Leisingera sp. NJS204: one gene and its partner. The main gene of each other region encodes a partner of the protein of the gene in region 2 in a complex. Links are inferred from orthologs where the notes say so. Each region holds a gene or a part of one and is shown on either strand. Other genes may lie near its edges. The genes, in order: dnaG and ETW24_RS12465.

Evidence for each region.
Region 1: the proteins of ETW24_RS12465 (region 2) and dnaG are in contact, whole or in part, in a crystal structure (PDB 2R6A), measured with the Geobacillus stearothermophilus proteins. The link is inferred for Leisingera sp. NJS204 from one-to-one orthologs. Residues at the interface, in WP_033016901.1 of Geobacillus stearothermophilus: Ser13, Glu15, Ala16, Gln18, Glu91, Leu92, Asp94, Ala95, Val96, Pro97, Thr98, Ala99, Ala100, Asn101, Tyr104, Tyr105, Ile108; in WP_049624496.1 of Geobacillus stearothermophilus: Lys456, Leu457, Leu458, Pro459, Ala460, Asn463, Ala464, Leu467, Leu535, Leu536, Ile537, Ala538, Gln544, Glu545, Asp548, Tyr549, His552.

Annotation. Positions count from the first base shown.
Region 1 is NZ_CP035417.1:2,793,325-2,808,455, forward strand. The notes cover bases 1-2,924. They hold dnaG (DNA primase), read right to left. Parts: upstream 2,504-2,924; coding sequence 497-2,503; downstream 1-496. Other genes in these bases: rpoD (RNA polymerase sigma factor RpoD), read right to left, coding at 1-362; ETW24_RS13760 (hypothetical protein), read right to left, coding at 2,505-2,843; ETW24_RS13765 (sarcosine oxidase subunit gamma), read right to left, coding at 2,881-2,924. Also shown: more of ETW24_RS13765, read right to left, coding at 2,925-3,426; ETW24_RS13770 (sarcosine oxidase subunit alpha family protein), read right to left, coding at 3,419-6,364; ETW24_RS13775 (sarcosine oxidase subunit delta), read right to left, coding at 6,361-6,630; ETW24_RS13780 (sarcosine oxidase subunit beta family protein), read right to left, coding at 6,697-7,950; ETW24_RS13785 (Glu/Leu/Phe/Val family dehydrogenase), read right to left, coding at 8,222-9,652; ETW24_RS13790 (pilus assembly protein TadG-related protein), read left to right, coding at 10,036-11,667; ETW24_RS13795 (TadE/TadG family type IV pilus assembly protein), read left to right, coding at 11,664-12,200; ETW24_RS13800 (pilus assembly protein), read left to right, coding at 12,204-12,830; ETW24_RS13805 (hypothetical protein), read right to left, coding at 12,846-13,319; ETW24_RS13810 (NAD(P)-dependent oxidoreductase), read right to left, coding at 13,421-14,377; ETW24_RS13815 (LysR substrate-binding domain-containing protein), read left to right, coding at 14,499-15,131. UniProt on the Escherichia coli protein: RNA polymerase that catalyzes the synthesis of short RNA molecules used as primers for DNA polymerase during DNA replication.
Region 2 is NZ_CP035417.1:2,533,011-2,548,105, reverse strand. Bases 12,208-15,095 are described here. They hold ETW24_RS12465 (replicative DNA helicase), read right to left. Parts: upstream 14,468-15,095; coding sequence 12,947-14,467; downstream 12,208-12,946. Other genes in these bases: ETW24_RS12460 (orotate phosphoribosyltransferase), read right to left, coding at 14,722-15,095; alr (alanine racemase), read right to left, coding at 12,208-12,751. Also shown: ETW24_RS12530 (DUF2199 domain-containing protein), read right to left, coding at 1-149; purF (amidophosphoribosyltransferase), read right to left, coding at 307-1,827; ETW24_RS12520 (hypothetical protein), read right to left, coding at 2,198-2,854; ETW24_RS12515 (selenium-binding protein SBP56-related protein), read right to left, coding at 2,858-4,258; ETW24_RS12510 (Hint domain-containing protein), read right to left, coding at 4,543-5,229; ETW24_RS12505 (CvpA family protein), read right to left, coding at 5,616-6,170; DNA repair protein RadA, read right to left, coding at 6,210-7,571; ETW24_RS12495 (DNA repair protein), read right to left, coding at 7,795-8,577; ETW24_RS12490 (paraquat-inducible protein A), read right to left, coding at 8,721-9,173; ETW24_RS12485 (hypothetical protein), read right to left, coding at 9,358-9,741; ETW24_RS12480 (ABC transporter ATP-binding protein), read right to left, coding at 9,741-10,487; ETW24_RS12475 (MlaE family ABC transporter permease), read right to left, coding at 10,935-11,717; more of alr, read right to left, coding at 11,714-12,207. UniProt on the Escherichia coli protein: The main replicative DNA helicase, it participates in initiation and elongation during chromosome replication. Travels ahead of the DNA replisome, separating dsDNA into templates for DNA synthesis.

The DNA of each region.
Region 1 (15,131 bases), 260 kb from region 2 along the record:
CGCAGGTACATGCGCACCGGGTCATCGGTGCGGTCCAGCTTTTCAGCCTGGGCGCCGGCCAGCGCAACCTCGCGCGGGCCTTCGGTGGTCACAAGGTCGGTGGTGCCCTTGTTCTCTTCTTCTTCGGCCTCTTCGTCCTCGATGATGTTGATGCCCATTTCGCTGAGCATCGACATCACGTCTTCGATCTGTTCCGAACTGACCTGATCCGGCGGCAGAACCTGATTGAGCTGATCGTAGGTGATGTAGCCTTTCTCGCGGGCCTCCGCGATCATCTTCTTGACCTGAGTCTGGCTCATGTCGAGTGAGATTTCGGCGTCCTGATCATCAGGTTTGCGGTCGTCGGTGTCTTTGGCGGCCATTCATTGCTCCTACTCAGGGGCTGCGGGGCGATTCGGGTCGCGCGAATCATTAGCGCGATTCTCTGATTCGTCACCCCGTTTACCCAATTTTCCTGTGCTCTTCCTTAGCAAAACGCAGAATCAGGCAATCTGTGTCATTTACCGGAAAAGCCGATCCGATCCAAAAGGGCGCCGAACGCGTCGCGCTCATCCCGGCTGAGCCGCGCGCCGTTCTCGCCCACATCATACTGCGCCTGGTCTTCATTCTCGCTGCGCACTGCCTTGTTCTTGGCCTCGGCTGCCTGCCGCAACCGCCAGGTCAGCGCCTCATCTGCAAGGCCGTCCAGATCTTCTTCGGCCTCTGCCAGTTCCGCGTCCAGCCCGCGCCGCGCCTCAAGCTTTGCCAGCTCCTCGGCCAGGGTCATGCTGGCCAGTTCGGTGTCGCCGGGTTTGCGCAGGCAGGGGGTGATTGCGACATGGCGAAGGCCAAAGAGGTTTTCAAGGGCATGAGGTCCCAAAGACCAGTCGATTTCTTCGCGCAGACGCTCTGGCGCGCCGATGCCATAGCGCAGCACCATATCCCGCAGCACCGCCAGATCCGGATCGGCGCATTGCAGGCGCTCAAGGCTGGTCTCGAATTCGGGGATCACAGCCGGGGTGGTGATTGCCGTGGCCAGGATCACCGCTTCGCGCATGGCGGCAAAAAACTCGTCTTCGGCACCTGCCACCAGCGAGGCACGGGTGGTTGCGCGCGGCTGCGGAATCGGGCCAAAGCCCTTGCCGGGTTTCCACGGCGGACGGCTGCCATCGCGAAAGCCGCCGCTGCGGGACCCGCGCTGCTGGAAACCGCCGTCGCCGCCGTCGCGGTTACTGCGGTTGCCGCGAAACAGCTGCCAGCGCATCTCCTTGACGTCTTCGCCGTAATGCTTGCGGATCGACGGGTCGCGGATCAGCTTGATCTTCTCGCGCAAGGATTTGTCCAGCGACGCCTTGCGTTCGGGGCTGTCGAAAACTTTGCCCTCGGTCTCGCGCTGCCACAGCAGCTTGACCATCGGCATCGCCTGATCCAGCACCGCCTGCACCGCCTCCGGGCCTTTACTGCGGATCAGGTCGTCGGGGTCCTTGCCTTCGGGCATGATGGCAAAGCGCAGGGATTTCCCGGCCTCTAGCAAGGGCAGCGCCAGATCAATCAGCCGCATGGCGGCGCGGATGCCCGCCTTGTCGCCGTCCAGCGCGATGATCGGCTCATCCGACATCCGCCACAGCATCTGCAGCTGGTTTTCGGTGATCGCAGTGCCCAGCGGCGCCACCGACGACTGAAACCCGCCTTCGGCCAGCGCAATCACATCCATATAGCCCTCAGCCACGACCAGCGAGGACCCCCGCCCCGAAGCCGCCCGCGCGGGCCCGTGGTTATACAGGCTGCGGCCCTTGTCGAACAGCTCGGTCTCGGGCGAGTTCAGGTATTTGGCGTTGTCATTGGGGTCCATCGCCCGGCCGCCAAAGGCAATTGCGCGGCCGCGCGCATCGCGGATCGGGAACATGATCCGGTTGCGGAAAGTGTCATAAGGCTTGCCGCCCTTGTTCGAGGGTTTGGCCAGCCCGGCGCCGATGATCAGATCCTCGGGCACGTTCTTGCCACGCAACCCGTCCCACAAGGCCTGCCAGCCATCAGGGGCAAAGCCGATTTCCCAGCGGTCCAGCGCCGGCGGCGTCAGGCCGCGGCGCTGCAAGTATGTACGGGCGTCATGGGCAGCGTTGGTTTTCAGCTGCAAGCGGAAGAACTGTACCGCCTGCTCCATCACTTCGGCCAGCAGTGCCCTGCGGTCCTGCTTTTCCTGCGCGCGCGGGTCGCGCTTGGGCATTTCCATGCCAGCCTCTTGCGCCAGGATCTCCACCGCCTCCATGAAACCGACGTTCTCGGTCTCCTGGATGAATTTCAGCGCGTCGCCTTTGGCGTGGCAGCCGAAGCAGTAATAGAACCCCTTGCGGTCCTCTACATGGAAGGATGCGGTTTTTTCATGGTGAAAGGGGCACGGGCTCCAATAGTCACCCTTGCCCGGCTGCGACTTGCGCTGATCCCACATGACCTTGCGCCCGACAACATCAGAGATACTGACTCGGGTGCGCAATTCATCCAGAAAGCCGGGCGGCAGGGACATATCAGTTCGACTTCAGCTGTTTCTGCATCGCCTGGATCTGATCCCAGTTCTGCAGGCACTGTTCCTCGAAGGCCGCACCAAGATCAACGTCGCGCAGGTCGCGCCGTTTCATCGCATAGACATGGTTTGTCAGCTGCGGAATCGCCTTGGAATAGGTCTCAGGCCAGTCCGGTTCGCTGTCCAGCACCGCCTGCTCCACCTCTTCCTGTTTCACCCGGTCCAGCCGCGCCTGCTGCACCGCGGCCATGACTTGGCCCTGGTACTTGCAGCTTTGTTCTTTGGTTTCAGAAGCATAGGCCGGAGCCGCCAGTAGGGCGGCTGCTAGGGCGATGCGGATCATAGATGCGCTCCGGGAATCAGTTGGTGATCCCCAAAGGTTACCCCCGCGCCGCGACAGCTTCCATCGCTGTTTTCAAATCATGCACAAGCGTTTTTGCCATCGAGCGGAACACCATGATCTGAAACGCCTGCGGCCCGGTGCGGGTCACCGAGGCCATCATGTGCTTCAGCTCGGTCCGTGCAGTATGGCCGCGCTTGAACACCTGGTTCCGCAGATCAACCGGCACCAGCCGCGCCAGCACGTCCTCAGCGCCAGCGCCTTCCAGCCGCACCACGGCCCAGGCGTCGCTCTGATCCGTCAGCGCGGCGTGCCCCGCTAGCTTGGCATCCGGCGCAAGCCCCATCAGCAATGCCATGTCCCGCCCGAACCAGACCGCGCGGCTGCCGGCCTTGCCAGTCGCACGGTTTGCCGCCGGGAAGGCCATGCCATGGGCCGTTTCCAGCGCTTTGCTCAGCGCCTCCTGCTGGCCCTTGAACGGGGCCACGGTCCACATCGCACCGGGATGTTCCTCGGTCAGGCTCATGCCGCCGATGGTTGCCGGAACCAGTCCTTCACAGGGACTTTTTGCAATCAGTTCAGCCACGGGCACGCCCTCCTTCGGGGTCAAAGAACACAGGCGGCACAACTTCGCACAGGGTATCAACACCGCGCATGTGGTCAACCAGACGCACAGTTTCGCCGATCCGCTCCGGTCCTTCTTTCAGAAAGGCCAGGCCAATCGGGCACCCCAGCGCCGGCGAATAACCGGCCGAGGTCACGTAACCCTGATCATAGATCCGCTCGACCGGGTCGCCCGGCGTGAACAGATGGGCCCCGGCAGTGATCTCCTTAGCCGCACCAACCGGCTTCAGGCCCACAAGGCGCATCCGGTCCTCGGCCATCAGCCCCTCGCGGGTGGACATCGGCTTGCCCAGAAAATCCTTCTTCCTGGACATCATTCCCTGCAGCCCCAGGTCAATGGCGGTCACCGTGCCGTTGATCTCGGCATGGGTGATCAGACCCTTTTCGATCCGCAGCACGTTCAGCGCTTCCATCCCATAGGCACCGCCGCCCATCGCCTCGGCCCGCTTCAGCAGCTCGCGGAACAGGCTTTCACCATAGCGCGCAGGAACGGCCACCTCATAGGCGTGCTCGCCCGAGAAAGAGATCCGGAACAGCCGCCCCTTAACGCCCAGCACAGTCGCCTCGCCACAGCCCATGAACGGCCAGGTTTCACCATTCACATCTTCGCCGATCAGCCCGTTCAGCAGCTCCCTTGATTTTGGCCCGGCCACGGCAAACTGTGCCCATTGCTCGGTCACCGAGGTAAACCGCACGTCCCATTCAGGACGAAGCACCTGGCTGACATACTCCATATGCGCCATCACCTGCCCCGCGGCGGCGGTTGTGGTGGTCATGACATAATGGTTTTCACCCAGCCGCGCGGTGGTGCCGTCATCCATGACAAAGCCGTCTTCGCGCAGCATCAGCCCATAGCGGACCTTGCCAACTTTCAGCGTGCTGAAGGTGTTGGTATAAAGATGATCCAGGAACTTGCCTGCATCGGCGCCCTGAATGTCGATCTTGCCCAGGGTGGAGACATCGCAGATGCCCACCGCATTGCGCACGCACGTCACTTCCCGGTCGCAGGACTGGCGCCAATTGGTCTCCCCCGGCTTCGGATAATAGGCGGCGCGGTACCACAGCCCGACCTCCAGCTGATGCGCGCCGCGGGTGTCGCTCTCGCCGTGCGACGTCAGGAAGCGCTGCGGTTTAAAGCCCTCATCCGTGGCCCCTGCCCCAATGGCACCAATGGCCACCGGCACAAACGGCGGCCGGAAGGTGGTGGTGCCGGTCTCGGGGATCGTCCGCCCCGTCGCATCCGCCAGCACCGCCAGCGCTGCAACGTTTGAGTTCTTGCCCTGATCGGTTGCCATCCCTTGGGTGGTGTAGCGCTTCATATGCTCGACCGAGCGGAAATTCTCGACCGCTGCCTGCTTCACATCCTTGACGGTGACGTCGTTCTGGAAATCGAGCCAGGCGCGGCCCTTGCCCGGCACCGCCCAGAGCGCCGCAATACGGTAAGGATCATCCTCCGCATCCGGCAGATCACCGGCAGCGGGTTTCAGGCCCAGCGCTTCCAGTACCTTAGCCGCAGCATCCGCGCCTTCGCGCAGCGCGCCTGCGGTGGAGAACGTACCGTTACAGGCGCCCGCCGTAACCATCCCCGGCACGGCGCCCTCTGCGGGAACAAAGGCCAGCGCATCGCGTTTCCAAACGGGGCGGCTGTTCAGGTGGCAGGTCAGATGCACCGAAGGGTTCCAGCCGCCGGACATCGCCAGGCAGTCGGTCTGGATCTTCTCCTCGCCCTTGACCGAGCGCACAGTGATGCTGTCCACCCGATGCCGTCCGGCGGAACCGCAAACCTGCGCGCCCTTGATCACCTGATACGGGCCGCTGTCCGGCGCCTCATGGCGGCTGTCGATCACCGCCGCGATGTGGACGCCTGCATCATGCAGGTCGCGTGCGGTGCGGTGCGCCTGATCGTTGTTGGCAAAGACGGTGACCCGCTCCCCCGGCGCCACACCCCAGCGGTTCAGATAGGCGCGCACGGCGCCCGCCATCATGATGCCAGGCCGGTCATTGTTGCGGAACGCCACGGGACGCTCGATCGCGCCTGCTGCCAGCACCGCATGTTTGGCAGCGATCCGCCAGAAGCATTCGCGCGGCAGGTGGCTGCCTTTCAGCGAATGGCGCCGCGGCAAATGGTGCGAAACCCGCTCCAGCGCGCCATAAGTGCCCTGATCATAGGCGCCGGTGACAGCAGTGCGGGTCATCAGCCGCACATTGTCCATCGCCTCAAGCTCAGCCAGCACGTCCGCGGCCCACTCATGGCCCGGCTTGCCGCTGACGTCTTCGCGTTCCGCCAAAAGACGCCCGCCCATGCGGCTGTCTTCCTCTGCCAAAATCACATCGGCCCCGGCCCGGCCCGCAGTCAGCGCCGCCATCAGCCCGGCAGGACCCGAACCGATCACCAGCACATCGCAAAAGGCAAAGGCTTTCTCGTACCGGTCCTGATCCGCCTCGCCCGACAGCGCACCAAGCCCTGCCGCATTGCGGATCATCGGCTCATAGAGCTTTTCCCAGAACGCAGCCGGCCACATGAAAGTCTTGTAATAGAACCCTGCAGTAAAAAACGGCGCCGCCAGGTCATTGACCGCCATCACGTCACGTTCGACCGAGGGCCAGCAGTTCTGGCTGCGCGCCTCCAGCCCCTCGAATATTTCTTGCTGGGTCGCGCGGACGTTCGGATCCTGCTGGCCGCCGGTGCCGGTGGTCACCAGTGCGTTCGGCTCTTCGCTGCCCGCGGTCAGCACCCCGCGCGGACGGTGGTATTTGAACGACCGCGCCATCAGATGCACATCATTGGCCAGCAAGGCAGCGGCCAGCGTGTCCCCTTCCAGCCCCATCAGATGGCGGCCATTAAATGAGAACGTAACCGGCTTCGCACCCTGGTTCAGCCCCTTGCCTGGAAGTCTCATGCCTTACCTCCCAGCCCGGCCTCGGACGCCAGCTGCACCGCCAGAATCTCATGGGTCGACGTATTGCGAGTGACCTTCAGCCAGGAATTGCAGCCCATCTCGTGATACCACAGCTCATCCAGCGGTCCCGCCGGGTTTTGCCGCAGGTTCACATACTCGTGCCAGGCATCCAGACCAGCGCCTTCAGCCGGGCGCACTACTGCTGCACCTTTGTAATAGAATTCGCGGCGGTCCCTTTCGCCGCAGAGCGGACAGGCAATCCTCATGACCAGCGCCCTTTCATCTTTCTGAAAAAACTCCCGCCGGAGGCAAACCCGGCGCATTCAAAACGCTTAGTGCAAGTTATGCTGCGCACCGGTCCCCTCCTCATCCATCAGGCCATGACCGCTGCGGAAACGGTCGAGCTTCAGTTTGGTTGCTGCCCCATGCGGGCGGTCCGTGGCGATCAGATGGGCATAGACATGGCCTGACGCCGGCGTCGCCTTAAAGCCGCCGTAACACCAGCCGCAATTCAGATAGAGGCCGCCAACCGGCGAATGATCGATAATGGGCGAGCCATCCGGCGTCATATCCATAATGCCGCCCCAGCTGCGCAAGAGCCGCGCCTTGCTGACCGCCGGCACCATCGCCACAAAGCTCTCCATCGTGTGCTCCACCATCGGCAGGTTCCCCCGCGCGGCGTAAGAGCTGTAGAAATCCAGGTAGCTGCCAAACACCAGCCCGCCCTTATCCGACTGGCTGATGTAGAGATGCCCTTCGGCAAAGGTGATCACATGATCCACGATGGGTTTCAGCCCTTCGGAAACAAAGGCCTGCAGCACGTGGCTTTCAATCGGCAGGGTCAGACCCGCCATCGCCGCCACCTGGCCGGAGCGCCCCGCAGCGGCCAGCGCCACCTTCTTGGCCCGGATCGGTCCGCGTGCAGTCTGCACGCCAACAACCTTGCCGTTCTCCACGTCGATGCCGGTGACTTCGCAGTTCTGGATCAGATCCACCCCGCGCATATCGGCACCGCGGGCATACCCCCAGGCCACCGCGTCATGTCGCGCAGTGCCCGCCCGGCGCTGCATCAGCCCGCCCATGATCGGGAAGCGGTTGCTGTCAAAATTCAGGAACGGCGCCAGCGCGCGCACCTGTTCGCGGCTCAGGATCTCAGCATCATCACCCTGGTTGATGATCGCGTTGCCCCGCCGCACTGCGGCGTCGCGCTGACCGTCATTGTGGTAGAGGTTGAGGATGCCGCGCTGCGACATCATCGCGTTGTAATTCAGGTCCTGCTCCATCCCTTCCCACAGTTTCAGCGAGTGGGAATAAAACTCGGAATTGCCCGGCAGGTAGTAGTTGGCGCGCACGATTGTGGTGTTGCGCCCCACATTGCCGCCGCCGAGATAACCCTTTTCCAGCACTGCAACATTGGTAATGCCGTGTTCTTTGGCCAGGTAATAGGCGGTCGCCAGACCGTGGCCGCCGCCGCCGATGATCACCACGTCATATTCGGACTTGGGCGCGGGGTCGCGCCAGTGCGGCGTCCAGCCCTTGTTTCCGGTGAGCCCCTCTTTGAGCACACGCCATCCCGAAAACCGCATGTCGTCCCTCCCCGTCAAATCACTTCCGGTGCCCGGAAAAAAGGTGACCCGGACCCTGGCGGCATTGCTACCCGCTTTCGCCTGCTGCTCATAGCCCCAAGGATCAATTTGCGGCAGTCCAGCCCGGCTTCGCTGCAAAACACACGAACTAATCACATGTGTCTAGTAGTAATTGCGACAGGTCGTGACGTATTCCGATTCACTAGCGAATAAAAACGGGGCGGAGAGTTTTCCCTCCGCCCCGGCTTTAATCAAAGTGCCCGCTGGCTGGTCAGAGACCCTTGGCGTGATAACTTTTGGCGACCTTGTCGATCGACACCAGATAGGCGGCAGTACGAAGGTCGGTGACATCGTCCCGGCTGTGCCAGACCTCACGCATCGACTGGTAGGCCACCCGCATAGTGTCATCGAGGCCCGAGCGCACAAGTTCCAGCTCACCCGCGCCCTTAAGGTACTTGTCCTTGAAATTCGGCGACATCGACCAGGTATTGCCCATCACGTCGTCCAGACGCTGCAGCTCGTCGATCACCAGCTGGTGGCGCGCCTCTTCCTGGCGGCGCTGCATGCGTCCGAAACGGATGTGGGACAGGTTCTTCACCCACTCGAAGTATGACACCGTCACACCGCCCGCGTTGGCATACATGTCGGGAATGATCACGGTGCCTTTCTTGCGCAGAATGTCATCCGCACCGGCAGTCACCGGACCGTTTGCAGCCTCGATGATCAGCGGCGCCTTCACGCGTTCGGCGTTGGACAGGTTGATCACCCCCTCCAGCGCCGCCGGGATCAGGATGTCGCAGTCTTCTTCCAGCAGCAGCGCGCCGTCTTCCACATACTGGGCATCCGGGTAGCCAGCCACGCCGCCATGCTTGACGATCCAATTGCGCACCGCCTCGACGTCCAGGCCATCGGGGTTCGACAATCCGCCGTCCCGTTCGATGATACCGGTGATCCGCGAACCATCTTCCTCGGACAGGAATTTGGCCGCGTGATAGCCCACGTTGCCAAGCCCCTGAACGATGACCCGCTTGCCATCCAGCTTGCCGCTCAGGCCAGCTGCTGCCTTGTCTTCCTCGTAACGGAAGAATTCCTGCAGCGCATATTGCACGCCGCGGCCCGTGGCCTCGACCCGGCCCGAGATGCCGCCGGCATTCAGCGGCTTGCCGGTGACACAGGCCTTGGCGTTGATGTCGGTGGTGTTCATGCGCGCATACTGGTCCGCAATCCAGGCCATCTCACGCTCGCCGGTGCCCATGTCGGGCGCTGGAACGTTCTGAGAGGGATGGATCAGGTCGCGCTTGGCCAGTTCATAGGCAAAGCGGCGGGTGATCAATTCCAGTTCGTGCTCTTCATATTCGCGCGGATCAATGCAAAGCCCGCCCTTGGAGCCGCCGAACGGCGCCTCCACCAGGGCGCATTTATAGGTCATCAGCGCCGCCAGCGCTTCGACCTCGTCCTGGTTGACACCGGTGGCATAACGGATGCCGCCTTTGACGGGCTCCATATGTTCGGAATGGACCGAGCGGTAGCCGGTGAATGTATGCATGGCGCCACGCAGGCGCACCCCGAACCGTACCGTATAGGTCGCGTTGCAGACCCGGATCTTTTCCTCCAGCCCCGGCGGCAAATCCATCAGGGACACGGCCCGGTTAAACATCAGGTCCACGCTCTCGCGGAAGCTCGGCTCTGTGCGGCTGCTCATCTAAAATCTTCTCCGTGCTCAAACATCGACTCGATGCCGATGATGCCTTCACTCTATGCAGAGAAGATTAAGGAGTGCGACCTTTTTGACCATTCCCTGCCAAAAAGATTCGCATTTTAGCGAAAGACTCACGATTCGCCGCTTGCCCGGAACCATTGTTCCGCAGACTGCAACAACTCCGCAGGATACCCGGCAATTGAAACCCCAAATCACTACAATCACATGTTTTTCGGCGCAAACCCGCCCCAATTCCGCCACGTTCGGCAGCCATTAATTATGTGTAAATTCCGCGTCTAGAGCCGGGCTGATCTGTTCAAGAACCGGCGGGGGGTGTTTAAATGCATAGACGTCACAAGGGGTCCACAGCGCTGAGCAGCCCGCTCATGCAGCGGTGTCTGGCCGGTGCTCAAACCTACCTGCGGGAAGAAGATGGTGTTCTGGCCAAACCGATGATCGGTACTTTCCTGGCTATGGTTGCGGTGGGCGGAATTGGCGTGGACCTGATGCGGATGGAACGCGACCGCACCATGCTGCAGTACACGCTTGACCGGGCGGCACTGGCAGCGGCGGACCTGGATCAAGAGAAGTTACCTGATGCAGTCGTGCTGGACTATCTCTCGAAATCCGGTCTTCAGGAGTACTATCAGGCACCCTGGTGGGAAGCCGGCTTGGGTTTCAAGAAAGTGCAGGCCACGATCGACACAACCTTTCCCACCCACATGCTGGGTTTCGCCGGTGTCGATGAAATGCCGCTATATGCCACCTCCCGAGCTGAAGAGAGCATCGACGGTCTGGAAATTTCACTGGTACTGGACGTATCCGGTTCGATGACCCGTAACAGCCGCCTGACCAATCTGAAGGCTGCGGCCAAGGATTTCATCGACACCATGGTGGCAAACACCACCGATGGCAAAATGTCGATCTCAATCGTGCCTTACGCCACCCAAGTTTCGGTCCCGGAAAACCTGATCGGCCAATACGCTTTGGACGAGTTGCACGACTATTCGTATTGCGTGAACTTTGATGGCTCGGATTTCAGCACAACCAGCCTGTCCACCACCGCACCGCTGGAGCAAACAATGCATTTCTCGCCCTGGTCCAGCAATGACCGGCGCGATAACGGCGATTTGGTTCAATCCCCTGTCTGCGTTGCCGCTTCGGATAGCTCCCGGGCGATCCTTCCCTTTCAGAAGGATGCCGCAGCTCTCAAAGCCTTCATCGATGGTCTTTGGGGTGGCGGCAACACCTCCATCGACATTGGGATGAAATGGGGTACGACCCTGCTGGATCCTTCAGCCCGGCCCGCGATAAACGCCCTGACCGCCGGTCCGGATGCGTCTATTCCAAGTGATTTCTCAACCCGTCCCTCGGAATACACAGACTCGGATACCGTCAAAGTGATCGTGCTGATGACAGATGGCCAGAACACCTCGCAGTACTATGTCGAAAGCGACCATCGCGAGGGCGACTCCTACGTCTGGTATACGGAAACGAGTCCCGGCAGTGGCGTTTACTCAACACTCAGGCCATCGACCGGCAGCTATTACTGGCACAATGGCGGCGGCTGGCAGGACCATCCGTTCGGTGCCGGGAACGACACAGTCTGCACCAACTCTTATAATGGCTACTGTTATGGTTACACAACCGAAAGCGGCACGCCGGTCCGGCTCTCCTATTCCGATTTGTTCGCGCAGACGCCGCTCAAATATCTGTACAAATATATCTACGCCGACTGGATGGGCACATCTTCCGCCCGCAGCGAGTGGTATTACGGCGTTTACGACTCCTACGGCAACTCGGAAAAGAACACCCGCACCCGCAGCATCTGCGAAGCCGCCAAGGATCAGGGCATCATCGTCTACACTATCGGCTTTGAGGCGCCCAGCAACGGGGTGGCGGTGCTGCAGGACTGCGCCAGTTCTGACTCCCATTATTTTGACGTGCAAGGCCTGGAGATCGCCGATGCCTTTGCCTCCATCGCAACCTCAATCCGCCAATTGAGGCTGACCCAATGATCCGCTGCATCACACAAAAACTGCGCCGGTTCAGGGCACACGACGATGGCAACGCCTCTGTTGAGTTCGCCATCGTCATCCCCGCCTTCCTGCTGGCACTGATGTCGACCGTGGAGCTGGGGCTGATCAATCTGCGCCACTCGCAGCTGGAACGCGCCCTGGACCTGACTGTGCGTGACATTCGCCTGAATACCGGCGCCAATAAAGACCACGCGCAAATCCGCGACGAAATCTGCGAACTTTCCGGGTTCATAGACGACTGCGCGTCATCTCTGAAGCTTGAAATGGTGCGAGCCGACCCGTTCAATTGGACAGGGATTGATCCAGATCCGGATTGCATCAACCGGATCGAAGAAGTGAACCCAGACGTAACCTTCGAACATGGGCAATCCAATGAGCTGATGCTGATCCGTGCCTGCATGAAGTTTAAGCCCATCCTGCCAACCTGGGGATTGGGACAAAGCCTATCCAAGGATGATGACGGCCGGATCAGCCTGACCGCCGCATCCGCATTTGTTCAGGAACCGAGGTGAGCCATGCTGACTGCCCTGATACCGAAATTTTCCGGCCAAGCCCTGCCCCGCAATCTGCGCATCTTCCGCTGCAGAACCGAGGGGAGCGTATCGGTCGAATTCGCACTCTATGCCCCCCTGTTATTGGCCCTGTTTGCCTCCATCTACACGTTCTTTGACGCCTTCCGCCGCGACAGTGTCAATCTCAAAGCTGCTTACACCATCTCAGACCTGATCTCGCGTGAAACAACGGCGATCAACGACGACTATATCGACAGCATGTACGAAATGGCGCAACTCCTGATCCGGCAGGATTCACAGCTTGGCCTTCGGGTTTCAGTGGTTCGCTGGGACGACGATGACGCCAAATACTATGTAGATTGGTCCGAAGTCCGCGGCACGTCCGATATCACATGGACTGACACCACCATCAACACTGTCGCCGGCAAACTTCCGGACATGCCGGATCAGGAACGGGTCATTCTGGTGGAGACCTTCAACGAGATGGAGCCTGCCTTCAATGTCGGCCTGCCGACGCTGAACCTGGACAATTTCATCTTCACCCGCCCGCGTTTTGCCCCGCTTGTCGTTTTCGAAGGCAGCGCCACCGGTTCCGGCAGCCACAATGATGGCGGTGAAAGTACCGACTGAGCCAGAAGCGCGGCCTTATTGGCCGCGCTGCGCCATCATCGCCGCCAGGATTTCCGACATCGCCTTGCCTTGCGATCCCGGCGTTACCCCGCCAATGCCGATCCGGCGGCCCGACCGCCACCACAGCCCGGGCATCCAGATCCTGGAGCCTTGCGCACCGGTCCGGATCAAAAACCCGTTGGACGGCTTAAAGGCAAAAAAGCCGCGGTCGATGGCTTTGATATCTTCAACCCTGGCAATCAGCTGGCCATTTGAACAGCGCAGCTCCTCTGCTGTCAGCTCGATCCGGTGCACGGTTGCCTGCCACATCCGCACCGCCAGCCACAGTGCCGCTGCGCCAACCGCCAGCAGAAACACCAGCCATGCCGGAGACGGCGGCGCCGCGAAGGCGACATAAAGCAGCAGGCAGCCGGTCAATCCCAGCATCGCCGTGCCCATGATCCGCCGCCCGCCGGAGGCTTCTATTGTGGCCAGGACCTCATTGCTCATCCGCTGCTCCCCTTGCTGCTGCGCCGGCATAAACCGGATTTGCCAAAGAAAACAGCCCCCGCCGGAGCAGGGGCTGGATGCGGCCGTGCAAGCGGGGAAACTTATTCCGCAGCAGCGCGGCGCACGACCACCTCATAGCCCGGCTCTTCCGGTTCGTCGTCAATCAATTCCTGCGGGAAACCCGGCGCGGTGACGGAGAGGCCGGTGGCCTCTTCCAGACGCTCGATCATCCGGTCGGACTGCGCCCGCTCGCCATAACGGCGCTGGCCGTCCTTCATCATCTCGATCATCAGCGGCGACAGCTCCAGCGGCACATTGCTGCGGTCCGCCAGGGTCTGGAACAGGCCGATGTCCTTCATCACCAGATCCATGGTGAAGTTCACATTGCGTGATCCGGACAGGATCAGCTGGCTTTCGGTCTCATGCGCAAAAGAGGTGCCCGACGACATCGAAATCGCCTCAAACGTCATGCCCAGATCCATGCCGCTGGCCTTCATCACCGTCAGCGCCTCGCAGACCGCCAGCATGTTGATATTGGCCAGATAGTTGGTCATCACTTTCAGAACCGACGAATTGCCGACCTCGCCCACGTGCAGAATGCGGCGCCCCATGGTTGTCAGGATCGGCAGAATACGGTCGAACGTCGCGCGCTCGCAGCCCGCATAGATCGATATATTACCGGTGTCAGCCCGATGGCAGCCGCCGGACACAGGGCAGTCGACCGGCTGACCGCCGCGTTCGGCAATCAAGGCGCCCAAGCGCTTTACCTCAGCCACATCGGTGGTGGACATTTCCATCCAGACCTTGCCGGGCTGCACATGCGGTAGCATCTCGGTGACCACCGCATCGGATGCCGCCGGGCTTGGCAGGCAGGTGATGACCGCATCGCAATCCTGCATCATTTGCGCCGGGCTGCCGCCTGCTTTGGCACCGCGCGCCACAAAGGACTGCACCAGATCCGCATCCAGATCGTGCACGGTCACGTCCAGACCGTTGCGCACCAGGCTGCCGGCCAGTTTGCCGCCAACGTTGCCAAGGCCGATAAAGCCGACTTTCATGTCCGTCGCCATGTCGAATGTCTCCTCCCGGGGTATGTCTTTGCGATATGGCTAGCTTGACCTCCGCCAAAATTAAAACGAATAATAAAGCGGTCTGACCCTAGGAAAATTTGCAGCACTAATGTCCGACCTGCCCAATCTCGTCTGGCTGCGCGCGTTTGAGGCCGCCGCCCGTCTGAAAAGCTTCACCGCTGCGGCAGAGGAGCTGGGGCTGACCCAGGCCGCCGTCAGCCATCAGGTGCGCAGCCTGGAGAAAAGCTTTGGCATCACTTTTTTTACCCGCCGGTCGCGCCATCTGGAACTGACAGAGCTGGGCCATGCCTATTACCCTTCGGTGGCGCAGGCGCTGACCGACATCGCGTATTCCACCCGCGGGCTGCTGGGGCATGCGCAGACCCGCACGGTGACGATACGGGCACCGGTCTCGACTGCTGTCCTATGGGTGGCGCCGCGGCTGGGGGTGTTCCACGCCGCCAATCCGCATATCCGCATCCGGCTTATCTCTGCCGTCTGGGCCGACAGCACCCAGGACGAGGACGTGGATATCGACCTGCGGCTCGGGCCATCCGGCTGGTTCGGCCGCCGTGCGCATCTGCTTTCAGCTGAGACCGTGATCCCCGTGGCGCAGCCGCAGCTGGCAGGACGGATGCGGTCCGTGGACCAGCTGTTCGACCAGACGCTGATCCATATCCATGGCTATCAGGACCATTGGCTGCGGTTGTCCGAACAAGAAGGCGTGCCGCTGAAGGACCGC
Region 2 (15,095 bases):
GTCAGAATATCGCCGCGGGTGGCCAGCACAGCAGAGTTGTCCTCCACCTCCATATCCTCGGAACAGATGTCGGGCCGGTCGCAGCTGAGGCTCAGCAGTTGCGCAAAGGTAGCGCCGCAGCAGCGGCACTGGCGCGGAGAGGTCAGCATGCGGGCAAGATGCGCGTCCAAAAGGCGGCCTTTCATCTGGAAGCATAGGAAAAGGCGCGGGCCGTCACGGCCAGCGCCTCCCCATGCACTGTTGGCGGCCCTCATACGCGGATGAGGCCGGAAGTTCAAACCCCCATGGAACGCGGGGACGCCAGCCTCAGCCGGTTGCCAGTTTAGAGGCGTTCCAGGAGGCGCCGGGGGCCGGCATGTCCTGGATCTTGGCGCTGACCCGGCTGCTGCCTTCCAGCGCATCCAGGTATTCAGCTGTCACCCCGGTGATGTAGTTGCCGTCAAAGCAGGAGCAGTCAAAGCCCTGGATGTCCGGGTTGCCTTCCTGCGCCGCCCAGATCAGGTCGTCGAGCTTTTGGTAGAACAGCGCATCGGCGCCCAGCTCTTCGCGGATTTCGTCGATGCTGAGGCCGTTTGCGATCAGCTCGTGCTTGGTCGGCATGTCGATGCCATAGACGTTCGGGTATTTCACCGGCGGTGAGGCAGAGGCGATATAGACCTTCTTGGCGCCCGCATCGCGGCACATTTGCACGATCTTTTTAATCGTGTTGCCGCGCACAATGGAATCGTCGATCAGCAGCACGTTGCGGCCCTTGAACTCCAGCGGGATGGCATTCAGCTTGCGGCGCACCGACTTCTGGCGTTCTGCCTGGCCCGGCATGATAAAGGTCCGGCCCACATAGCGGTTCTTCACCAGCCCTTCGCGGTAGCGGATACCGGTGGAGTTGGCGACTTCCAGCGCCACGGGGCGCGCCGAATCAGGTACCGGGATGATGCTGTCGATTTCCAGTCCCGCGTCCTGGATCTGCTTGGCCAGCGCTTGGCCCATGCGCAGCTGGGTTTTGTAGACCGACACACCGTCCATCATCGAATCAGGCCGCGCCAGATAGACATATTCGAAAATACAGGGGGTCAGCTTGCCCTCGACCGCCTGGAAGCTGTGCATGTTGCCGTCCAGATCAACCAGAATGGCCTCGCCCGGCTTTACGTCGCGGATCTTTTCAAACCCGTTGATGCCGAACGCCACGTCTTCGGAGGCAAAGCAGAAATCCTCGCCGCCGCTTTGTGCCGGGCGTCTGCCCACGGACAGCGGGCGGATGCCATTGGGGTCGCGGAACGCCAGCATGCCGACACCGGCGATCATGCACAGCACCGAATAGGCGCCCTGGATCCGCTCCATGGTCATCTTCACACCGGCAAAGATGTTGCGGACCGGCTCGGCGTTGCCATTGACCTTGATCGCGTCAGCCACCTTGTCGGCCAGCACGTTCAGCATGATTTCGGAATCGGACGTGGTGCGCAGATGGCGGCTGTACTTACCGGTCACCTTTTCGCGCTGCTCGGCGGTATTGGTGATATTGCCGTTGTGAACCAGATAGATGCCATAAGGCGCGTTCACAAAGAACGGCTGCGCTTCGGCCGCACTCAGCGAGCCCGCGGTGGGATAGCGGACATGGCCGATGCCGGTCTTGCCGGTCAGGGTGTCGGCATCCTGCGGGCCGAACACATCCTTGACCAGGCCGTTTTCCTTGCGCTCGCGAAAGAACTCACCGGTGTAGGTCACAATCCCCGAGGCGTCCTGGCCGCGGTGCTGCAGCATCAACAGCCCGTCATATATCTCCGCAAAGACATCTGTGTCCCGGCTTGCGATCCCCAAAATCCCGCACATTGGCTGGCTCCAATCCCACTTAGGCTTTGCTGTTCGGTTGCTGAAGGAAGCGGCTCGGATGGCAGTCTAGCGCATTTTGCGTCGCTTGCGCCAATCCGGCTGACCCAGCCGCGCCAAGCGGCCATACCGGCAAACCGGCCGGAGCCAAGGCGCCGAATGCGTCTCCAAATCCCGGCGCCATGCGCGTCAGGTCAGATCCACAAGGGCAGGCGGGCAGCGTCTGCAGCAGCGGCAAGGCGGTGTGGCTCCGAATCCGTTTCCTGTTCCGGCCCTCACATAGTGCCTTTCGCCGCGGCTGTCATCAAAGGATCACAAATCCGATGCCGCACCGCGGCAACGGGGACGGGGAGGGATGTTCCCGGCGGCGGCATCAATGCAGCGTCAGCAATGAAACAGCCCCCACCAGAATAAGGCTCAGCGCCCAGACCAGATCCAGGTTGAACCAGCCCTTGGACAGGAACTTCAGCCCCAGCCAGTGGTAAACGCCAAGCGCCAGCGCGCCGCCGGCTGCGGTCATGGCAAGGGTATGGGCCAGGGCCACGGTGACGGCGATACCGGCATTGCGGCCCATCAGCGTAAAGGCGGCGGCGTGGCCTGCACTTTCGTCCGGGCCGCAAAGACCCAGATAGACCGGCACCAGCATCAGCCCGGCGCCATGCGCCATCGCTGCCAGAAACGACCACAGCGCCAGCCGCGACGGCGGCACCCGCGCCAGAAAGCGGGGATGTCGTCGGTTGATCAGCAGATACCCCCCCAGCGCAATCACCAGACAGGCCGCACCGATGCGGATTTCCACATGCCATTCCGTCAGCCACAGCAGCGCCGAAAACGGCAGCAGGATCGCAGTCATTGCCAGAAGATGGCCAAAGGCCAGCGCCAGCAGCGCCTTGAACAGGCTGGTTTTGCGGCGCTCCATCAACGCAGAAGAGACCGCCAGCGGCCATCCCATCCCCGGGTTCACCCCGTGATAAAGCCCCGAGGCAACGACGGCCCACCACAGGGCCGCCGCCGTTGAGAGTTCCGTCACCCGTCAGACGGAGGGATAGCAGAAACTGTCGGTAGAGCAGTCGCCCCCCTCCAGCCGGATCTGATGGCTGCGGTAGCCTTTGGGGAAGTCGATATAGAAATCTTTATCCAATTCCAGCCCGCCGCCGTCACCCACGTTGGCCATCACCATCTGGCCGCCTTCGTCATCAGGATAGAACTGGTCGTCCCAGGTGGAATAAAGCGAATTGGTCCAATAGACCCGCTTGCCGTCGCGGCTGATCTCAACCATCTGCGGCCCATAGGCAAAGCCCTTGCCGTTCGGATGCTTGGCGCCGCGGGCAATACCGCCCAATTCTACCTTGCCGGCCAGCTTGGGGTTCATCGGGTCAGAAACATCATACTGATGCATTTCCCCCAGCCCCCAGCAGGCCACATACAGGTATTTGTCATCCAGGCTCAGGTCGATATCGGTGACCAACGGCGGCACCGCCTCAAACCCCTGCAGCAGCGGCGGCAGGTTTTCGGGTTTTTCGGGCCGCGGGTCGATGGTGATGGTCTTCTTGGCCTCGAATGTGCCGTCATCCTTCTGCCACCAGGTGAAAATCGCGCCCTGCAGGTTGGTGGTATCCACCACCACGCCGCAAAAGCCATAATCTTTGGACGGATCATGCGCGGGCCGGATTTCCAGCGCCATTTGGTGGTTTTCACCCAGGTCGATGGTCTGCACGTTCTTGCGCTCACGCAGATTCCAGAAATGGATCGAATGGCCGTATTTGTTGCTCAGCAGATCTTCGGCCACGATGCCGTTTTCAAACTGCGGCGGCAGGCCCCATTCGGAGCTCACCATGTAATCGCGCGGCAGGTTCCACCAGAAGTCATAATGCTTGTCCTGCGCGCCCCGGTCCATCTCATAACGGCCCAGAATGTCGAAAGTCTCGCAATCCATGATAAAGATGCCCGGCGGCCCGTCAGTGCCGTCTTCGCCGCCGCCGCCCAGGGTTGAGACATAGATGCCCTCAGGCCCGCAATGAATGGTGTGCGGGCGGGAATAGCCGGTTTTGGCAAACAGTTCTTCGGGTTCGATGATCTTGTGGATCTTCGCCTCTCGCGGCTCCTTCACGTCAATCACGTAAATACGGCTGGAGCGGATGCCGGGAATGATCAGATAGCGCCGCTCCAGAAACGCGTGTCCGGTCAGCGGCGACAGCGCCGAAGAACAGGCGTTCCAGCCGAAATGATGAAATTCGTCGCCCTTGTTGGGCATGATCAGCTGATGCACGATGTCGCCGTAGCTGTCCGAGTTCGGATCCACATCGACAACCGCCAGCCCGTCAGGCTGCGAACCATCGGGGCTGAGCATAAGGGTAAAAGCCAGCGTCTCGGCCGGGGCTTCCATGGCTAGCCTGGGGGTGGCATGGAATGTGGGGTCGGGCCGCAAATTCATCGTCAAATCCTCCCTGAAACGGGCGCCATTTGTTCTGTCATGCGTCTCGGCGCCTGCGCTGATGCTGGCACACATTCAAATTCCGGGCAATTTTTTTTGAAATGACGCTGCTGCGCGAAACATTTTCCCGGTTATGTGCGGTATGCGGCCGATTGTCAGCCAGTTGCGTTCTGCGGTCAGGATGCTGTTCTTCCCGCCCGGTGGCCGCGTCCTGCAAAGAAAAGGCCCGCACAAAGACGGGCCCGAGGGGGGGAGGGAAAGTCTTGGGGGCTTGGCCCCGGTGATCAGGCTGCCAGAATACGGTCCAGCAGGTTGTCCAGCGGGGACGGCAGACGGGCGTCAGTTTCACCCATACCGGTTGCTGAAAGGGCGCGGCCTTCGTCGCTGGCCAGCACCTGGCGGGTCTCGGAAAGCGACAGCTGGTGAAAGGCCGAGTCTTCAGCAACATCGCCTGCGGGCAGCAGCATGCCGCTTTCGGCCCAGACCAGCTCTTCTTCTTCAAACTCGAAATGGATGCGGCCCAGACGCTCGGGCGCAACTGCGGTGATGCCTTTGTAACCGGTCAGAGCAATCAGCTTGGTGACCACCACCGGCAGGCCGAACAGGCGCTCGGCAGTGTCCATTTCCAGCGCCACTTTCTGGTCCGAGGGCAGCATCAGGTCGGTATCGTTGCCCAGGGCGCCGGCCGGGACATGCATGCATGTGGTCAGGCGCGGCACTGCGTGGCGGACCGCCTTCACTTCCTGGGCGCCGCCGTCAAAGGTGAACACCTTGTCGCCGGGCTTCACGTCTCGGGCCTGCTTAAAGCCTTCTTCGGTCTCCACCAGCGTTGCGGGCAGAAAGCCGCCGCTGCGGATACGGTTGCGTTTCGGGGCAGGGGCCGCAGACAGTGTGTGCGGCAGCGGATTGGTCAGCAGCAGCACATCAACCGGCTGGTAGTCAGCAAAATCTGTGGTGTGGTCCAGCTGCATTGTGTCGTCCCTTCTGAGCGTCTTAGCCCGGCGTTTTGCCGTTGAAGCCATCAGGCCCCGGAATTGGGACCAAATTGGGGCGGCCGTGCGTCGCATTTCGGGATGGCGCGATTTTTCCGGGACAAAAGCCGCCATTTCAGGAGGATTGTTAACTGTTTGACGGGGCAGGCTGAGGATTTGTTAAGATTTACCGCAAGTTTGATGATCCGGATTTTGCTCGCTCTGCACGTGATTCCTTTTGGTTAACAAGACGTTAACCATCAATTATCTCGTTAACCATCCAGCCCGGCTGCTTGTGGATAACTGTGTGAACGCTTTGAATTCAAAGCAAAACGGGCGCCCAAGGGGCGCCCGCGTATCTGTCTTAAGGTGGTAATCCTTAGGTATTACTGACCGCAGGACCCGATCAGCGCTTCATACTGCTCGGTGACCCAGCCCAATGCCTGCTCCGGGTTGCGGTCCTCAATCTTGCCGATCAAACGCTCAAACACTTCGGCCGAACGGCTTTCGTCAACGATTGTGAAGCTCTGCCCGGTCATCACCACATTGTAGAGGAAGAAGGCAATCGCCACCAAAAGAATGCCGCGCAAGACGCCAAAGAAGAAACCCGTGCCCTGATCCAGCCCGCCAAGCGCAGAGCGCTGCACCAGGGTGGAAAACAGCGGCGTAAAGAAGGAGACCACGATCAGCGCCAGGGCAAACACCGCGGCAAAGGCCGCGATGATCGACAATTCGCAGCTGTCGGCGATGAATTCACCGATCACTGGAATTTCCGCCATTAGCGGTTCCACCTGCGGCGCAAAGATAAAGGCGAGCACGCCCGCGGCGATCCAGCCTGCAATGGCCATCGCTTCGCGTACGAAGCCGCGTGAATAGGCCAGCAGCGCCGATACGACGATGACCAGGGCCACGACCCCGTCGATGATTGTGAAACCTTCCATGTCCCTCGCCCGTTTGCCTGCGATAAATTTTTTGCGACCTTAGCCGGCCCCGAAGAATTCGCCAACAAAACCGGCCAGATCGCTGGACTTTCGCAAGTTCAGACCGTTCACGGACACAGTTTTACTGCCGCCAGGGGCAATCGCCGCCGTGAAACCAAGTTTTTGCGCCTCTTTCAACCGGTTTTCGGTCTGCGGGGCCGGGCGCAGGGCTCCGGATAGCGAAATTTCTCCGAAAACCACCGTATCGGCGGGCAAAGCCACGTCTTCCCGCGCGCTCAGCAGCGCTGCGGCCACCGCAAGGTCTGCCGCAGGCTCCGAGATCTTCATGCCGCCCGCCACGTTCAGATAGACATCCAGACCTGCAAACGGGATGCCGCAGCGCGCTTCCAGGACAGCCAGTATCATCGCCAGCCGCGATGAATCCCAGCCGACAACAGCGCGGCGCGGCTGCGAATGGGGCGAGGGCGCAATCAGTGCCTGCATCTCGACCAGAACGGGCCTGGTGCCCTCGATCCCTGCAAACACCACTGAGCCGGGCGACGGTTCGCCGCGTTCGGACAGAAACAGGGCCGAGGGGTTGATGACCTCAGCCAGCCCGCCGCCGGTCATTTCAAACACGCCGATCTCATCCGCCGGGCCAAAGCGGTTTTTGACCGCCCGCAGGATGCGGAACTGATGGCCGCGCTCACCCTCGAAATAGAGCACCGTGTCGACCATATGCTCAACAACGCGGGGGCCGGCGATCTGGCCGTCCTTGGTGACATGGCCGACCATGATGATCGACACCCCGTTGCGTTTGGCAAAGGTGGTCAGCTCATGCGCAGCAGCCCGCACCTGGCTGACCGACCCCGGCGCGCTGTCCACGTGGTCGGACCACATGGTCTGGATGGAGTCGATGATAGCAAGTTGCGGCTTCTCCGCTTCCAGCGTCGTCAGAATATCACGCAGGTTGGTCTCGGCAGCCAGCTGCACCGGCGCATCCGTCAGCCCCAGCCGCTGCGCCCGCATCCGTACCTGGGCGCTGGCTTCCTCGCCGCTGACATAGATGGTCTTGACACCGGCCTTGGCAAACCGCGCCGCCGCTTGCAGCAAAAGGGTGGATTTGCCGATCCCCGGATCGCCACCGACCAGAATGGCCGAGGCCGCCACCAGGCCGCCGCCCAGCACCCGGTCCAGTTCCCCCACGCCGCAGCAGGCGCGCGGCGGCGGGGTTTCGCGGGTTGCAAGATCACTCAGCGGGATGGTGCGCCCGCGTTTGACGCCCAGCGACTTCTTCGAGGGGCCGGAGCTGAGCCCCTTGTCCTCGGAAATCGTGTTCCACTCGCCGCAGCCTTCGCAGCGGCCCGACCATTTGGAGAAGCTCGCGCCGCAGGCCGAGCAGGAGAAAGATGTTTTTGCCATGCCGGATCAGTGGCAGATGTTTCTGTTTTGTTCAAGGGCCGTGAACCTTGACGTGCGGTTGGTGCGGGCTGTCACGGCAAAAGCGAGGCTCTGCCTCGCGCTCCGGGATATCTGGGGCCAGAAGAAGCGGGCTTCTTTTTGGTTGAAAATACCCCGGGGGAGGCCTCCAAGGGCCGGGGGCAGCGCCCCTTTGACGCGTCCTCCGCAAGGAGCGCAGAGCGCGTCAGTCCGCGCGGCGGGGCGGCTGGATCGGCACGACGCTGCCGGAATGCGGATCAGACCCGTCCGGCGGGCTTTGCAGTTGCGCCGACAGTTCCGGCAGCAATTCGAACAGCTCGCCGCGCAGCCGCCCCAGATGCGATTTGGCGATGCTTTCCTCGATCTCCACATCGCGGGACCACTGGCGCAGCTCATGCATGACGATCTGGGCATCTTCCAGCCGTGCCTTGAAGGTCTCCAGCTCCTCCTGGCGCTGCTGCAGAAACAGCCGGGCGCGGGATACTTTGGCGTCGGAATAGGTTTCTGCCAGCTCGTGGCTGACCTGGCTCATCTGCGACGCCACCTCCAGCACCTGCGGTTCCAGCCCGGCCAGATCGGGGTGCGACCGCAGAAAGGCGAGCCGCTCCTTCACCGCGTCGAACTCTGATGCCAGGGTAAAGATCCCGGCGCGGTCGGCGGCATGGGCCAGCTGATAGGCCTGCAGCACGTCCTCCATCTGCAGCGAAAACCGCCGGTGCGAGGTTTCCAGCGCCAGGATACGCCCGTTGGCAGGCAGGAAAAAAGCCAGCATAACCGCCAGCGCCGTCAGGGTGATCTGTGCGGCAATCCCGGCCTGCGGGTAAATTTCAGCGCCAACCCCGGCCTGCAGGCTGAGCCAGGGCCAGATGCCCGTGGCCGACAGTCCGGTGGCCGCAAGTGCCGCCAGCGCGCCAAAGCAGATCAGCAGGAACGTCAGCCGCATGAATACGGTCTGGGCAGTGAACAGAATTGATTGAACGCCGGACATAGGTCCCCCTCCAGCAGCAATGCAACAGATGCAGGGCCGGCAGGCTGCGGGGGACGCCCGTCAACCGGGCGCAGCATGCCGGACCCCTGCGATACAGGTGTTCGGCCCTACGAAATGGAGCGGTTCAGCGCCGGATCAAGCTTTCAGTCCGGTGTTTTGCCAATCTTTGCAGTGCGTTCAGTCAGCATCCCCAGCCCCAGCGAGGCCAGGATGCATGCCGTGAACAGGTACAACCCCCAGGCGGTCTCAATGGTCGCGAGGCCGATCCCCTTGGCCAGCGTGATGTAAAGCGCGATGAGGAAAACATCAGCCATTGCCAGTTTGCCCAACACATGCAGGACCGGCTGCACCTTGCTGTCCAGCAGATCCCACTGCACCAGCGCCAGCCCGATGGTTTTGAGGTAGGGCGCAAAGATCGCAAAAAATGTCACGATCAGCGCCAGCACCGCATCACTGCCCCACAAGGACTGCAGCCCCGTAAGCACCGAGATTTCGCTGAGGCCGAAGATCGGCAGCAGCCCCGCCCGCATCAGCGGCGCGAACCATGCGACGGGGTAAAGGATCAGCAGCGACAGGGTGAGGAGGCGGAGGATCATGGCGGCTCGTTTCTGCTATCCCATTTGGAATTGTGTGTGCGGGGCCGGATTTAAAAGCGGGCAAGTGGCCTGAAAACCGTAGCGGCAGCATATATGGAGGCTAAGGATGCCTCTCGCCGGAGTGTTTGTGAAATAAAAAGGGGAGGCCCTGCCGGTTGGGAAGCGACTGGCCTTTTTGCAGATGCTAGAAAATATCAAAAAAGAGCAAAGCGAGCATACCGAAAATTGTGTTGCAGAAAATGATGGAAGCGCTGTGCCAGGGCAACGTCCACTTTGTCAGTGCGTAAAATGAGAGTGCCAAGTTAAGCGGAATGCCGACGGTGACTGCCCGCGTCGTTGAGATTACGGCCTTGGCAAGCGGGGCAGGGCCCAATTCCAGAAGCCAATAAGCCAGACTGTAGATAAGGTCGAGGCCGAGCGGTAGACAACCGAAGAATATCGCCAGAAGGCCTGTTCTTTGCAATTTTGTATGACGGCGCAACCGTTTGCCAAAGGTCACCGTCAGACATGTGCTTGCGACGAAGCAAGCAGGAAAGATAATAAACCAAAATGCGATCCCGAAGTCCATTACCTCACCGCCTCGATCGGCCCCTCCGCGCGGCCGTGGATGAATTGCTCCATATAGGGATCACCCGAGGCGTCCATCTCGGCCACCGGGCCGGTCCATTGGATCACCCCGCCGTGCAGCATCGCCACATTGTCGGCAATGGCGCGCACCGAGGTCATGTCGTGGGTGATGGTCATCGCGGTCGCACCCATCTCCACCACGATCTCGCGGATCAGGTCGTTGATCACGCCGGACATGATCGGGTCCAGACCGGTGGTCGGCTCGTCGAAAAAGATGATCTCGGGTTCGGCTGCAATGGCGCGGGCCAGGCCGACGCGTTTCTGCATGCCCCCTGACAGCTCGGCGGGCAGGCGGTCGGCGACGTCTGATTTCAGCCCCACCCGGCGCAGTTTTTCAATTGCAATCCCGCGGGCTTCCTCAGCCGGGCGTTTCAGCGCGCCGCGCAGCAGGCGGAAGGCCACATTCTGCCAGACCGGCAGCGAGTCAAACAGCGCACCGCCCTGAAACAGCATCCCGAACCGCGCCAGGAACTTGTCGCGGTCGCCGGATCCGGACGGCCTGCCATCGACATAGATCTCGCCTGAGTCCGGGGTGATCAGCCCCAGCACGCTTTTCAGCGCCACCGATTTTCCGGTGCCGGAGCCGCCGATGATCACCATCGAGGTGCCCTTGGGGATCTCCAGGTTCATGCCGTTCAGCACAGCATTGTCGCCAAAGGATTTGCGAACGTTTTCCATTCTAATCATTGATCACCTCAAAATCCGTGGGGCGGGGGCTGCGATGCCATGGCACTTTTCCTCGTTCCAAGCGAAAATCCGCGCTGACATCTTCAAGGCTTTGAACGGCATCGTTGAGAACTTGGACCTGATATGTGATTTAGGAGGCATACCGGTCATCAAGCACTTTCTCTCCGGGCGGGATGAGGCCAAACCAGATTTCCGCAGTGCTGCGCTTGTAGTTAGCGACGTACGTGCAAGTTGCGTTTGAGCAATGAAAGCCATCTTCCACTAGGAAGGAAATGGCCTGAGAACGAGTGGAACCGTGCAACTTTTCAAAGGCGACTGAACGGAGGCGGGCGTCGTTCACACCTGCAGGGGCTTTTGAGCTGAAAGTGCTATCTCGCACAATTCTATATTCCGGCTGAGCACAGCCAGCCAGAACGACTGCTAACGCGAGTGTCCCGCATGTCCGGATCATAGCGAGAAGAACACCCCTGTCAGAACAAAGTTGGCGGCCAGTATCAGCACTGCAGCGGATTCAACAGACCCCTTGGTGGCGCGGCCCACGCCCTGGGCGCCGCGGCCCGATTGCATGCCGTAATAGCAGCCCATCATCGCCGCGATGGTGCCAAAGGCGGCGCCCTTGACCAGAGAGGAGATGATGTCGAGCGGCTCCAGGAAATCTACGGTGTTCTTCAGGTAGGCCGCCGAATTGAAACCGAGGTTCTGCACCGCCACCGTATAGCCGCCCATGATGCCGATAATGTCGCCGACCCCCACCAGCACCGGCACGGTGATCAGCGCCGCCAGCACGCGGGGTGCGACCAGGTATTTCATCGGATGGGTCGAAAGTGTGACCAGCGCGTCGATCTGCTCGGTCACCTTCATGGTGGCGATCTCCGCCGCGATGGATGAGGTTACCCGTGCCGCGATCATCAGCCCGACCAGCACCGGGCCCAGCTCGCGCACCATGCCGATGGCGACGATCTGCGGCACCACCGCCTCGGCATTAAAGCGCGCGCCGCCGGCATAGATTTGCAGCGCCAGCGCGCCGCCGGTGAAGATCGCTGTCAGACCGACAACCGGCAGCGACAGCCAGCCGATGTTCAAAAGCGCCTGCAGCAGCTCGCGCGGGTAGTAGGGCGGGCGGACCATATGGCTGAAGGCGCGCAGCGCAAACAGTGCGGCGCGGCCAATAGCAGACAGCCCGGCCAATGCGGTGCGGCCCAGCCGGGCCAGAAGGGCAATAGGGTTCATCCCTGATAAGTCCGTGCATAGCGGTGACCGGTAGAGGTCAGGATCTCATAGCCGATGGTGCCGGCCGCATCGGCCAGCGTGTCCACGGTCTGCTGCTCATTGAGGATCGACAGCGCCTCAGGCACCTCAGCCAGATCGGTCACGTCCACGGTTATCAGATCCATCGAGACCCTGCCTACGACCGGGCAGGGGGTGCGGCCCGCAAAAACCTGGATGCCGCCATTGCCCATCGCCCGGTGCAGCCCGTCGGCATAGCCCGCGGCGACGGTGGCGATGCGGCTGGGGCGCTTGGCTGTCCAGCTGTTGCCGTAACCGGCAGTCTCACCCGGCTCCAGATCGCGCAGCTGAATGACGGGAAGGTCCAGCTGCACAACCGGCAGCGCGTCCTTGAACGGCAGCCCGCCATATAGCCCGATACCGGGGCGGCAAAGGTCGAAATGGTATTCCGCCCCCAGCAGCATGCCGCCGGTGGCGGCCAGCGAGCGGGGGATCTCCAGCCCGTCGGTCATATCGCGGAAGGTTTGCAATTGCTGCGCGTTCATCGCGTGGCCGGGCTCATCGGCGCAGGCCAGATGCGACATCAGCAGAACCGGATTCTGGCCCAGGGCGATCTCGGCCACCGCTGCCCATTCGCTATACTCCATCCCCAGCCGGTTCATGCCGCTGTCCAGCTGCACCCCGAAGGCATGGCCCGGCAGGGCCTCGAAATGGCGCAGCATCTGGTCCAATGAGTTCAGCATCGGCGTCAGCTGGAAATCCTTCAACAGCTTGGCGTCACCCGCCATATGGCCGGAAAACACCGAAATACCGGGGCCGGGGCCAAGCGCACGGCGCAACGCGCCGCCTTCTTCCGCCGCCGCCACAAAGAAATTGCGCGCGCCCGCCTTGGCCAGCGCCTTGCCGACGCGGCCCGCATCCAGGCCATAGCCGTTCGCCTTGACCACGGCTGCGGTTTCGCAGGTGGTCAGCGCATCCAGATTCCGCCAGTTGGTGGCCAGCGCATCCAGGTTGATTGTCAATCTTGCCGTGCTCATGCGGTGTTCATGACATGGGGAGACCGCAGGTCAAGTGGGAAAAACCGTAATGGCGGCAGAGCTCCGCCGCCATCAAACAAATAAGCCCGGTCCAGCGGGGGGGAGCGGACCGGGCTGGTGCCGGGGCACTGACAATCCTGTTACCTGCCAGGCCCTGGCACAGGTAGACCGGACACCGGTCCAAACCGGCCGGGATCAGTAGTCTTCCTGCCCCTGCTGCCAGGCTTTGGCCAGGTTGCCAAAGCGGGTGAATTGCGCCTCGAATGTCAGGGTCACGGTGCCGATGGGGCCGTGGCGCTGTTTGCCGACAATGACATCCGCCTTGCCGTGCAGGCTCTCCATCGCCTGTTTCCACTCTTCCATCCTGTCCAGCTCGTGGTCGCCCGGCTTTTCCCGTTCCTTGTAATATTCCTCTCGGAACACAAACATCACCACGTCTGCGTCCTGCTCGATCGAGCCGGATTCCCGCAGGTCCGACAGCTGCGGGCGCTTGTCTTCGCGGTTCTCCACCTGACGCGACAGCTGCGACAGCGCGATCACCGGGATGTTCAATTCCTTGGCAATCGCCTTCATCCCCATCGAGATTTCGGCAATCTCGTTCACCCGGTTTTCGGCCATGCCGCGGCACAGCTGCAGATAGTCGATCACCAGGAGGTCCAGCCCATGCGTCCGTTTCAGGCGGCGTGCCCGTGCGGCCAGCTGCGAAATCGGAATTGCAGGCGTGTCGTCAATGAACAGCGGGCAGCTTTCCAGATCCTTGGCCGCCTGCACAAAGCGGCGGAATTCGCCTTCGGTCATGTCGCCCTGGCGGATCTTGTGCGATGAAATCTCAGACGCTTCCGCCAGAATACGCCCGGCCAGCTGCTCGGCGCTCATCTCGAGGCTGAAGAAGCCAACCACGCCGCCGTCCAGTGCGCCCTCCGAACCGTCGGGTTTTATCCCGCGTTTATAGGCCTTGGCGACGTTAAAGGCGATGTTGGTCGCCAGCGACGTCTTCCCCATAGAGGGGCGGCCCGCGAGGATCAGAAGGTCCGAGGGATGCAGGCCGCCAAGTTGTTTGTCGAGGTCCATCAGGCCCGTCGAGATGCCGGCCATGCCGCCACCCCGCTGATACGCCTCGTTGGTCACATTAACCGCTTCTGTGACGGCTTTCAGGAACGACTTGAAACCGCTTTCGGTCTGGCCCTGCTCGGCCAGCTGATACAGCGATTGTTCTGCCTCAACGATCTGCTCTTTAGGTTCTGATGCCACGTCAACGCGGCGCGCCTTTTCTGCAATGCTGTGGCCCAGGGCGATCAGCTCGCGCCGGATCGCCAGGTCGTAGATCATCTGTGCGTAATCCCGCACCGCAAAGGCCGAGATCGACGCGCCGGCCAGTTTGGCCAGATAGGCCGGACCGCCCAGCTCCTTCAGCCCTTCGTGGTCTTCCAGGAACGCCTTCAGCGTCACTGGCGAGGCCAGCGCGTTCTTGGAAATCCGCGCCGCGGCCACTTCATAGATCCGGGCATGCACCGGATCATAGAAATGCGACGAGTCGATGATCAGCGCGATCTTGTCATAGACCTCGTTGTTGGTCAGGATCGCGCCCAAGAGCTGCTGTTCCGCCTCCACCGAATGCGGCAGTTCATTGTCCGGCATCGCAGATTGCGGTGCGGCAGGTTCCGGCATCGGGGCCGGAGGCGGCATATCGCCGTCGAAAGGGGTAATTTCGTTCATCACTGCTCTCGTCACTAAGCCCGCCTTATAGGGCGCCAAGGGCGTTTCTCCTATCTGGGAATCTCTGTGGATCCCTTGTGGATATCCGCACGGGGCCTGTGGGCTGTTTACCGGAAAGGCCAGTATGCCTGCCCTATGCAGACTATATGATGTGGTGCGATCTGGGAAGAAGTCTATATCTGCATTTCAATTGGCGCAGAATATGATTCGAGGCGGCTTTGTCCACAGGCCGCCCCGTAACGCTTTCCCTGGCGTTAAGCGGATTTATGCGCGTCCTGCCAGGCGCGCGGATCCTTCAGGAAGGTTTCCACCTCATCCAGCGTCTCGGTGCTGAACGCGCCTTGCGCGCGGGCTTCGGCCAGCACATCCCACCAAGTGCACAGATAGTGCAGTTCCACCCCGTGATCGCCGAGGGTCTTGGTGGTTTCCGGGAAGATGTCGTAATAGAAAATCACTGCGGTGTGGCCGCAGCTGGCGCCGGTCTCGCGGATCGCATCGACAAACGACAGCTTCGATCCGCCATCGGTGGTCAGATCCTCGACCAGCAGCACCCGTTCGCCTTCGCTCATCGCGCCCTCGATGCGGGCGTTTTTGCCATAGCCCTTGGGCTTCTTGCGCACATAGGTCA